2 regions of the Planococcus sp. APC 3906 genome follow, and region 1 is predicted to be linked to the other one. Evidence: riboswitches for the same ligand, from Rfam matches in the RefSeq annotation. Region 1 holds a riboswitch; the other holds the start of a gene.
The links. Region 1 has a riboswitch for cobalamin ahead of QMA09_RS05485 (acyl-CoA thioesterase). Riboswitches for the same ligand answer to the same signal wherever they lie in the genome.
Positions count from the first base shown of each region.

Region 2: it holds a riboswitch for cobalamin, as region 1 does, so the genes downstream of both, QMA09_RS06105 (ABC transporter substrate-binding protein) here and QMA09_RS05485 (acyl-CoA thioesterase) in region 1, are expected to answer to the same signal.

Region 1 is NZ_JASDCW010000006.1:59,346-64,210, forward strand. It holds gene QMA09_RS05475 (hypothetical protein) at 1-348, opposite strand, end outside; partial or broken gene QMA09_RS05480 (ribonucleotide reductase N-terminal alpha domain-containing protein) at 503-1,867, opposite strand; gene QMA09_RS05485 (acyl-CoA thioesterase) at 1,869-2,354, opposite strand; cobalamin riboswitch at 2,511-2,691, opposite strand; gene QMA09_RS05490 (GNAT family N-acetyltransferase) at 2,812-3,297, opposite strand; gene QMA09_RS05495 (alpha/beta hydrolase) at 3,312-4,022, opposite strand; gene QMA09_RS05500 (class I SAM-dependent methyltransferase) at 4,028-4,774, opposite strand; gene QMA09_RS05505 (cysteine hydrolase family protein) at 4,767-4,865, opposite strand, start outside.
Region 2 is NZ_JASDCW010000007.1:35,324-40,188, forward strand. It holds gene QMA09_RS06090 (antibiotic biosynthesis monooxygenase family protein) at 1-71, shown strand, start outside; gene QMA09_RS06095 (YwiB family protein) at 246-656, shown strand; gene argS (arginine--tRNA ligase) at 653-2,314, shown strand; cobalamin riboswitch at 2,359-2,546, shown strand; gene QMA09_RS06105 (ABC transporter substrate-binding protein) at 2,779-3,747, shown strand; gene QMA09_RS06110 (FecCD family ABC transporter permease) at 3,755-4,732, shown strand; gene QMA09_RS06115 (adenosylcobinamide amidohydrolase) at 4,734-4,865, shown strand, end outside.

The sequences.
Region 1 (4,865 bases):
CTGTAGAACTCTTTGCACTCTTATTGACTCCTTGTTAGGATTCGTTGTGAAAACATCTCCACCAATAGAAGTGAATTTGACATTGTAATACTCAGGAGATTCTACTGCTTTATAAAATAAAATGTAGTATTCCTCCAATGCATTGAGTTCTTCAGGTGAGTTGGCTTCTGCAAGTATGGCTCTAGTAAAGTTCTCCAACCCATATTTTTTTATAGCTCGTTTAAGATAAAGACCTGATCCCATATAAGTTTCCCAATTATTTTTCCGTCCATATATGCACTTTCCAATATACTTCATATTGTTAATTTGATTTGTTGTAACGTATATAAAGCCAAAAGGATTAACCATATGATCACCTCATTTGGTTTTTCCCTTATTATGCTCTATTACTTTTCAACCTTCAAAATTAAAGAGATTTAGCACGGGATTGACTTCTCTATAAGTGTTTCCCCGTTTAGATGGGTTTTCGACAGCCATTACTGACTGAAGGTGCTAAGAATTAACACAAATTACTGCAGTAAATCGACGTCAGCCCCTTGCCGCGCAAATGCTTATTGGGATTCTGGCGGTTGACTTCGTCGCGGTAGAACATATACGGCGTGCCGGTTTCGAGCTGCGACACCATGATGCGCGCCATGATGTCCATCGCCCGGTACGTTTTCCGCGGCAATAACGGATGGGCAGCCGCTTCTTCGTATTTCTCGGTGAAATGCTTCACATCGGCCTCGTCGTAAAAATCCTCCAGCCCGAGCGCATTCCCAGCCCCGTCTTGCCAGCCCATCGTCTGCTTCACTTGATGCGGGCAGAATGTATGCCATTCACCGGTGCTGCGGCCTTGCTCATCGGTTTCCTTCAATTTTTCCATGAACAAATCCGGAATCGCGACACCTGTGAAAATATCATGCGCTTTCCGGCGCTCATCGCCGTTATTCGTTTTCAAGTCCAAAAAGCCGTTCATGATGTCTTTGTGGAACACATCCAGGTAAATCGCCACAGCCCCCTGGCGCTGGCCCAGCTGGTCGACGCTCACTGCTGTGTCGTTGACAAGCCGGATCCACGGAATGACGCCGGAAGAATTGCCTTTGAATTTTTTTATATCAGACCCCATTGCCCGCACCTTGCCGTAATAAACGCCGATGCCGCCTCCGTCCTTGCTGAGGCGCGCGATGTCCCAGTTATTCAGGTAAATGCCATCGAGTGAATCATCTACCGTATCGATAAAGCACGACGACAGCTGGCCAAAGCTCTTGCCGGCATTCGACAGCGTCGGTGTCGCCACCGTCATGTACAAGTTGCTCATCGCCCAATACGCTTCTTTAACAAGCGACATGCGTTTTTCTTTCGGCTCGTTCTGCATCAGCGCCATCGCGATGACCATAAAGCGTTCCTGTGGCAGTTCAAACACCGCGCCTTCGTAATCCTTCGCCAAATAACGGTCTGCCAGCAGGAATAAGCCGATATACGTAAATAACAAATCCCGCTCCGCATCGATTTCGCTGCCGAGCAAGCTGATTTCCTCCTGCGCATAGCTTTCCAGCAGATCGCCGGAATAAATGCCGATTTCCGTCAAGTGGCGGATCAAGCCATAAAAATCGCCGTATTTCGAAGACGCGTCGTAGCTTCGGCTGGCAGCGGCCGCTTCGTATAAGTCATTCAAGTATAAATGGGCCGCGACAAACGTCCAATCCGGTTCCTCCATCGAGATGCGGTCCAATGCATAGCCGATCGCCTGCTCTTTTCTCGCTTTCGCATTGCCCAGCGCCGTGAGTTTGCCGGCAAGCTCCCCGGTCTGCAGTCCGAACTTCTCCTGTGCACGTTCCAGCGCCGTTAAAACGCCTTCCAATCCTGTATCTTCTATGATTTTCATATCAGCACAACTCCTTCGCAAATTCGTTGATTTTCATGCGCCGCTCTTTGCGTTCCTGAGCGCTTTGGAACAATTGCTTTTCGCTGTCGGTTTCCGGCACGACGCCTTCAACCGGAGACGGTTTGCCGTTTTCGTCGACGGCGACCATCGTCAGGATCGCGGTCGTTGTCAAGGTTTTCGTGCGGTTTTTCACGCTCTGGCATTCGGCTTTGACGTAGACTTCCATCGACGTCCGGCCCGTTGAGACGACGACGCCTTCAAGCAGCAAGATGTCGCCGACACGGGCGGATGACAGGAAGTTGACGGTGTCGATGGATGCGGTCACGACGGCTTTGCCGCTGTGCTTCATCGCGGTGATCGCCGCGATTTCATCGATATAGCTGAGCACCGCGCCGCCGAAAATCGTGCCCATGTGGTTTGTGTCGGGCGGCAGCACCAGCCGGGTCTGAATCGTCCTCGATATGTTTGCTGCAATGTGTTTTGCCATGCGGATTGCCTCCAAACTTCAATTTACCAAATAAAAAAACCCATCCTCTCAGGGAGAGGATGGGTTTGTAAACGCAGAATAATCTTCGGAACAGCAGAAAAAGCCGGCTGCATCGCGCAGAGTACCTTCGTTACCCTTCCCAGCTCCCGGAGAAGATCTTAACTGATAACAATGGCAGGTCTCCTGGCTCGTGCGTCATCCTCCGCTATGTCCTTCCCGTCCGTTGGACAGTGGATTGCCATAGCTTGCGTCAGCACTTACAGTTGCGGGTACAGCTCCGGTTTTTCATCGGATTCCCTTTTAAGCCTTTTCAGGCACCATTCTTATTGGCGTTACCATATATGGTGTTTATATGTATACAATATACTAAATATCGTATGTTCAAACTATAAACCACTTTGTTTCCTTTTACAAGCTCCGTTTTCACGGCGCCATCTGGCCTTCTAGAACACTGACGTTACGTAAATATTCTCTGGTCATGATGCTCCATGACAATAAATTCAGCGAAATCCGTGCTGAACTTCCGCGTTTCCACAAAGCCGAATTTTTTGTAAAGGTGGATTGCCCGCGCATTGAATTCCGCTACGGTCAACCGAAGGCAAAGCTCCGGATGTTCGCTTTGGATAACGGATGCCGCGTAGCCGAAGAATCGCTGGCCATTGCCCTGCCCCGTCAATTCAGGATGCATGCCGAGTCCGATATCGATGAATCCTTCGGGATAAATGCCCGCAGCGATGCCTTTTGGAACTTGGGCAGCTCTTCCGGCACAGAGGAAGCCGACTAATTCTCCGTTCCCGTAGACTGCTTCATAAGAACCGTCTAAAAGTTCGCTAAGCGAGTCTTCGCTTGCCTCGTTATCGTAGAAATCGTAAGGCTCTTCATAGCTCCAGCCCAATATTTCCGCTGCAGTTGCTTTGTCCATCTTCTGTTTTGTGAATTGCATATGAATCCCTCTCTTTATGTAAATTCCTGCAGCCAATCCAGCACGGCCTCCTCCATCTCACCGGTAAATCGATGGCCTGTTCCTTCAAAAATTTTGCTGTCGGCTTGTTGATGCTGAAACTCTTCGGTCAAATGCCTGTAATAAGCTGCGTGTCCTTCGAGCGGCACTGTCCGGTCCAGTTCCCCGTTGATCAGCAGCACAGCTCCTTTGCCCGGACGCACTTCCATGGGATCGAAACCTTTCAGCAACATTGCCGTTTGCTCATCCATCGGTGAGCGGTCTTGGCGTTCGCGGAATATCTGTTCCGTCAGTACGAATGCGCCGGAACCATTGATACTCGCAAAACCTGCAATGCGCGGATGGCGTGCAAAAATGCCGGCAGCGATAAAACCACCCATCGAGCTGCCGATCAGAACGATTTCAGTTTCCGGCACGCCAAGAACTTTCTGCAGCGTTCCGAATTCTTCAATGCTTTCTGTGATGGCTTTCCAGAAATACGTCTGGACCGTTTCCATTTCAAACGGATTTTTCACCGGTTTTCTTGTATCGTTGTAGACGATTTCCGGCACCGCCACACGGAAGCCCTGCTCGACCAAAATTCCCGCAAAAGCTTGATAGCTCTCAACTCTTCCGCCCCAGCCGTGGTACAAAACCACCGTCTTCCAGGGTTCTGAAGCTGGCTCTGCCAGATGGTAAATCAATTCGCCAGCCATGATTCTTTTCATTTCTCCTACTCCTTTTTATACGCTTTTAACAAAAACCGCTTGGAATTGGTGCGGATGCCTTTTGAAGTTTGATTCTGCAAGATGAATTTGTTGAACGTTTCCATGTCTTGCGGCTCTTCCCCGAAATTCGGGATGATCGGCGTATGCTGCAGCAGAAACAGCAAGTCTTCCGGCTCCTGGTAATATTCAACAGCATCGTAGTCATCGCTTTCAATGCCTGAAAACCCAACTTCTTCTAATTCTTTTATGTATCGTTCCTTCAGCATTCCGTCCCGTTGCCCGAACGCTTGCCCACGGCCGAATGCCTGTTTCAAATTTTCTTTGTCCCCTTCGCTTACTTGCTGGCTCAGGAATATGCCGCCTGCTTTCAGCACGCGTGCTGCTTCAGCGGCATTATACGGGCAATGGCGGCTGGTGGCCATATCAAAAAAGCCTTCCGGAAAATGGAGGCTTTCCGCTGCCATTTGCAAAAAACGCACATTCCGGCAGTTCGCCTTTTCCCCATTGGAACGCGCGGTTTCCACCATCGCTTCGGACAAATCGATTCCGACGACCAAAGCACAAGATTCCGCCAGCCTCATCACATTTTCTCCTCCACCGGTCCCGATATCGAGAACGATGCTGCCGGGTGCCGAATAGTTGGCAGCTTCCCGGTAAAAATCCCAAGCCGCGCCTTCCGACTCGCTTTTTAGCGTGCTGAAATCCCAGCCGTTCGCTTTTCCAAGCTTCTCATAAAATCGCTGTTCATCCACGCGCTTCTTCCTCCTGTTCGGCCGCAGCCCAATCCGCCGGCAACAGCTTCTCGGTTGTCACCACTTCCGCAAACTCCTCGTGCAGCGTTGC
Region 2 (4,865 bases), on a different contig from region 1:
CGGCAGACGGCATCGACAAGAGGCCGAACATCTTTGCGCGCCCTTCTTTTGTGAAAACGTACAAGAGATAATTCCATGCAAAAGCAGGTTTTATTGGATGGCTGTGAAACCACTCTTCGGAGTGGTTTTTTGTATTTCTGCCCGTTTTTGGGTGTTTTGTGCATATTCCGCCAAAGCCTTAATTGAAAACAAGCGCGGAATCGAGCTATAATGGAAAGGCTATTACTTAAAGGAGGCGGGGCGGCATGAGAAAATTGGTAAAAATCAAACTGACGACCATAATCCGCCAGCCGGACGTGGAAGAACAGACGATTGAAATGTGGTCTGAAGGAACGATGACGGTGAAAAATGACCGGCGTTACTTGCAGTATGAGGAGCGGCAGGATGAACTGGACATCAAGACCACAGTGAAGATCGGGGAACATGATGCCGTGATTATGAGAAGCGGAGGCCTGCAGATGCGGCTGCCGTTTTTATTGCATACAGAACAGACTGGCAATTTAACGAACGAACACGGCTCGTTCATGCTGACGACGAAAGCGCATGAACTTTCGGCCAGCGACGCACATTTTAAAGTCCGCTACGATTTGGCGATGGGCTCGAGTCACGTTGGCGAATACGAAATGGAAATTCAATTTACGGAGGGCAAACAATGAATGCAGTAGAAAAAGTGCAGCACGCAATCAAACAAGCAATCAGCGAGGCAGTTCAAAAAGCAGAATTGACGGCAGAACCGGTGGATGTTTTCCTGGAATCACCGAAAGACAAAGCGAACGGCGACTATGCGACGAATATCGCGATGCAGTTGGCGCGCGTAGCTAAAAAAGCGCCGCGTGTCATTGCGGAAGCAATCGTTGAAAACGTCGACAAAGAAGCGGCGAACATCGAGAAAATCGAAATCGCTGGTCCTGGATTCATCAACATCACGATCAAAAAAGATTATTTGCAGGACGTTGTAAAATTGGTCCTTGAGCAGAAAGCAGATTACGGTCGCAGCACATCAGGCGGCGGCGAACGCATTCAAGTGGAATTCGTTTCGGCAAATCCGACAGGCGACCTCCATTTGGGGCACGCACGCGGTTCTTCTGTCGGCGATTCGTTATGCAACGTTTTGGATATGGCCGGCTATGACGTGTCACGCGAATACTACATAAACGATGCAGGCAACCAAATCAACAATTTGGCGTGGTCGATCGAAGCGCGTTATTTTGAAGCGCTTGGCCAAGAGCTGAACATGCCGGAAGACGGCTACCGCGGGCAGGATATCAAAGACATCGCAGAAGAATTGGTCAAAGAACACGGCGATAAATTCGTGTCCTTGTCGAAAGAAGACCGTTTCGAAGCGTTCCGCAAGCATGGCTTAAAAGTGGAACTTGCGAAATTGCAGAAAGATTTGGCTGATTTCCGCGTCGAATTCGACGTCTGGTTCTCGGAAACGTCTTTGTATGAAAAAGGCGAAATCGAAATCGCATTGGACAAGCTGCGCGCTAATGGCCACATTTTTGAAGAAGGCGGGGCAACTTGGTTCCGTTCGACTACATTCGGCGATGACAAAGACCGTGTATTGATCAAAAACGACGGCTCATTCACGTATCTATTGCCGGATATCGCTTACCACGAAGACAAATTGTCGCGCGGCTTCGATAAGCTGATCAACATTTGGGGAGCGGACCATCATGGCTATATCCCACGCATGAAAGCGGCGATTGAAGCATTGGGCTACGACCGCGACACGCTTGAAGTGAGCATCATCCAGATGGTGCAATTGTACAAAGACGGCGAAAAGATGAAGATGAGCAAACGTACCGGCAAAGCGGTGACGATGCGTGAATTGGTGGAATTGGTCGGCTTGGATGCTGTCCGTTATTTCTTCGCGATGCGCTCAGGCGATTCGCATATGGACTTTGACTTGGATTTGGCTGTTTCGCAATCCAACGAGAACCCGGTCTATTACTCGCAATATGCGCACGCGCGCATCAACTCGATCCTGCGCCAAGCGGAAGAACAAGGCTTCACCGCATCAACTGACAATTTGAGCCTCTTGGCTTCGGAAAAAGAAATCGATGTTCTGAAGAAAATCGGTGATTTCCCGCAAGTCGTGGCAGATGCTGCGAAACAGCGTGCTCCGCACCGCGTCACAACGTATATCCATGAGCTGGCGGCAAACTTCCACAGCTTCTATAATGCCAATAAAGTCCTCGACACTTCAGACGAAGACATGACACGTGCACGATTGGCGCTCATTACGGCAGTGAAAACGACAATTGCCAATGCTTTGAAGCTTGTCGGCGTCTCCGCTCCGGAAAAAATGTAAGCGACACGAAAAGTTTTTCGTGTATACTATTGGTGTAAGGCAATCGAATATTCATTCATAAAGGTGCTTATGTCTAAGAACATGAGTTAAAAGGGAAGCCGGTTCGATTCCGGCGCGGTCCCGCCACTGTAAGTGAGAGCAAGCTGCAACAAAGCCACTGAAGCAAAACTTTGGGAAGGCGCAGCAAGCGATGATCACAAGCCAGGAGACCTGCCTTTATGACAACGCCCACATAGCCTGCGAGGACCGGCTGGATGTACATGCTTTTTTATGTCGTCCTTTCAATCCCTCGCAGAATATGCGGGGGATTTATTTTTTTGTTGAAAAACGCAGCGCCTAGTCCCTCGGGGTCTTAAGCCGCCTCGCCTGTGCGGCAAAATACGCCGCTTCGGCGATTCGCCTTAAGCCTGTCGGGACTGGACAGGCGCTTGCGCTTTTCAAAATAGAAACGGAGGATTTCACAGATGAAGAAGATTTGGCAAGTTGGATTAAGTACAGGTTTGGCGGCATTATTATTGGCAGGGTGCGGAGAAGAAGCGGCACCGGCACAGGAAGAAACTGCACCGGCAGAAACACCGGCAGCGGGAGAAGCTGAATTCCCGGTGACATTGACGGACGCAGTTGGCGAAGAAGTGATAATTGAAGAAGAGCCGAAGGCGATTGTCTCGATGATTCCTTCAAATACAGAAATTGCTTATGAACTTGGGCTTGGCGACAAAATGGTCGGCGTGTCTGATTTTGATAATTATCCGAAAGAAACTGCAGAAGTTGAGAAAATCGGCGGGCAGGAATTCAATGTTGAAAAAATCATCAGCTTGAATCCGGACGTGGTATTGGCGCATGAGTCCGGAGTTGCTGTAGGAGAAGCGGGGCTTCAGCAAGTTCGCGACGCGGGTATTCCGGTTTATGTGGTGCAAGAAGCGACCAGTTTTGATGAAGTGTATGAAACGATCTCGATCATCGGCCAAGCGACTGGCGCAACAGAAGAAGCGGAAACATTGGTGTCTGACATGGAAGCAGAAGTAGCGGAAGTAAAAGAACAAGCAAGCGCGGTTGAAGAACCGAAATCCGTATTTGTCGAAGTCGGAAGCACACCGGATATTTACACAACGGGCAGCGGGACGTTCATCGACGAAATGCTGGATATCATCAATGCTGAAAACATCGCTGCCGATCAGGAAGGATGGGTCAGCATGGATCCAGAAGCGATTGTTGATGCGAATCCTGAAGTGATCATCTCAACAGAAGGTGCCTATGTGCCCGATGCTGTAGAAAAAATTAAAGCACGCAGCGGCTTTGCCGAAGTAGCCGCAGTGAAAGAAGAAGAAGTTTATAACGTGGATTCAGACCAAGTAACCCGTTCAGGCCCGCGATTGACGGCAGGTTTGATGGAATTGGCAAAAACGGTTTATCCAGAGGTTTTCAGTGAGTAAAAAAGTAATTGCCTATTTCGTCTCTCTTTTTCTTTTGGGAGGCGCCGTGGTGCTGGGAGTAACGGTCGGGACGGTGTCGATATCGCCGGTTGTCATTTGGAATCCGGCATCGGATGAAGGAGCAGCTAATATATTATGGAATATCCGCATGCCCCGTGTGGTGCTGGCAGGTCTTGTCGGCGCCGCGCTGGCCATTGCGGGTGCAGCATTCCAAGGGCTTCTCAAAAATCCATTGGCCGATCCCTACACGTTAGGAGTGTCTTCCGGTGCCTCAGTCGGCGCCGTGATGACACTCTTTTTCGGCATTTCCATCCCTTTTCTCGGCATTTACACATTGCCTGTCATGAGCATGTTAGGAGCACTTTTGACGATGCTCGCCGTGATGGCGTTTGCGAAGCTGGTGGACAAGGCAATGAAAATGGAAACTGTTATTTTGACCGGCATCATTTTCAGTTCATTTCTCGGTTCGCTCATCTCGCTGATGATTGCTTTGACCGGTGAAGAGCTGCGCCAGATTATCGGATGGCTCCTCGGCAGCGTTTCGATGCGCGGCTGGCCGTTTGTCCAAATGGCGTTGCCATTCATCTTGATCGGCTCGTTTATCCTGTGGCTCAACCGCAGGGAGTTGAATGCCATGCTGTTCGGAGAAGAACGGGCGCAGCACCTCGGAGTCGATGTGAAAAAGCGCAAGATGATGATTTTGATCAGCGGTTCGGTGCTGACAGGAGCAGCTGTCGCTGTCTCGGGCACCATCGGTTTTGTCGGCCTCGTCGTACCGCATATGGTGCGCCTCGTATGGGGCTCGGACCACCGCCATGTGCTGCCGCTGTCTTTTATCAATGGAGCAGCGTTGCTCATCGTCTGTGATCTTGTATCGCGGACGATCATTTCCCCTACAGAATTGCCAATTGGCGTAATTACTGCATTTATTGGCGCGCCGGTCTTTGCCTTCATCTTTTTCCGGCAGCGCAAAGGAGTGGCTTAACATGCTGAAAATAACGGAACTTACCGGCGGCTATGGAGACAAGACCATTGTTAAAGGCGTTACTTTCGAAGTGCCGAAAGGCAAGATGCTGGGTATTTTAGGTCCGAACGGCAGCGGAAAATCCACTATGATG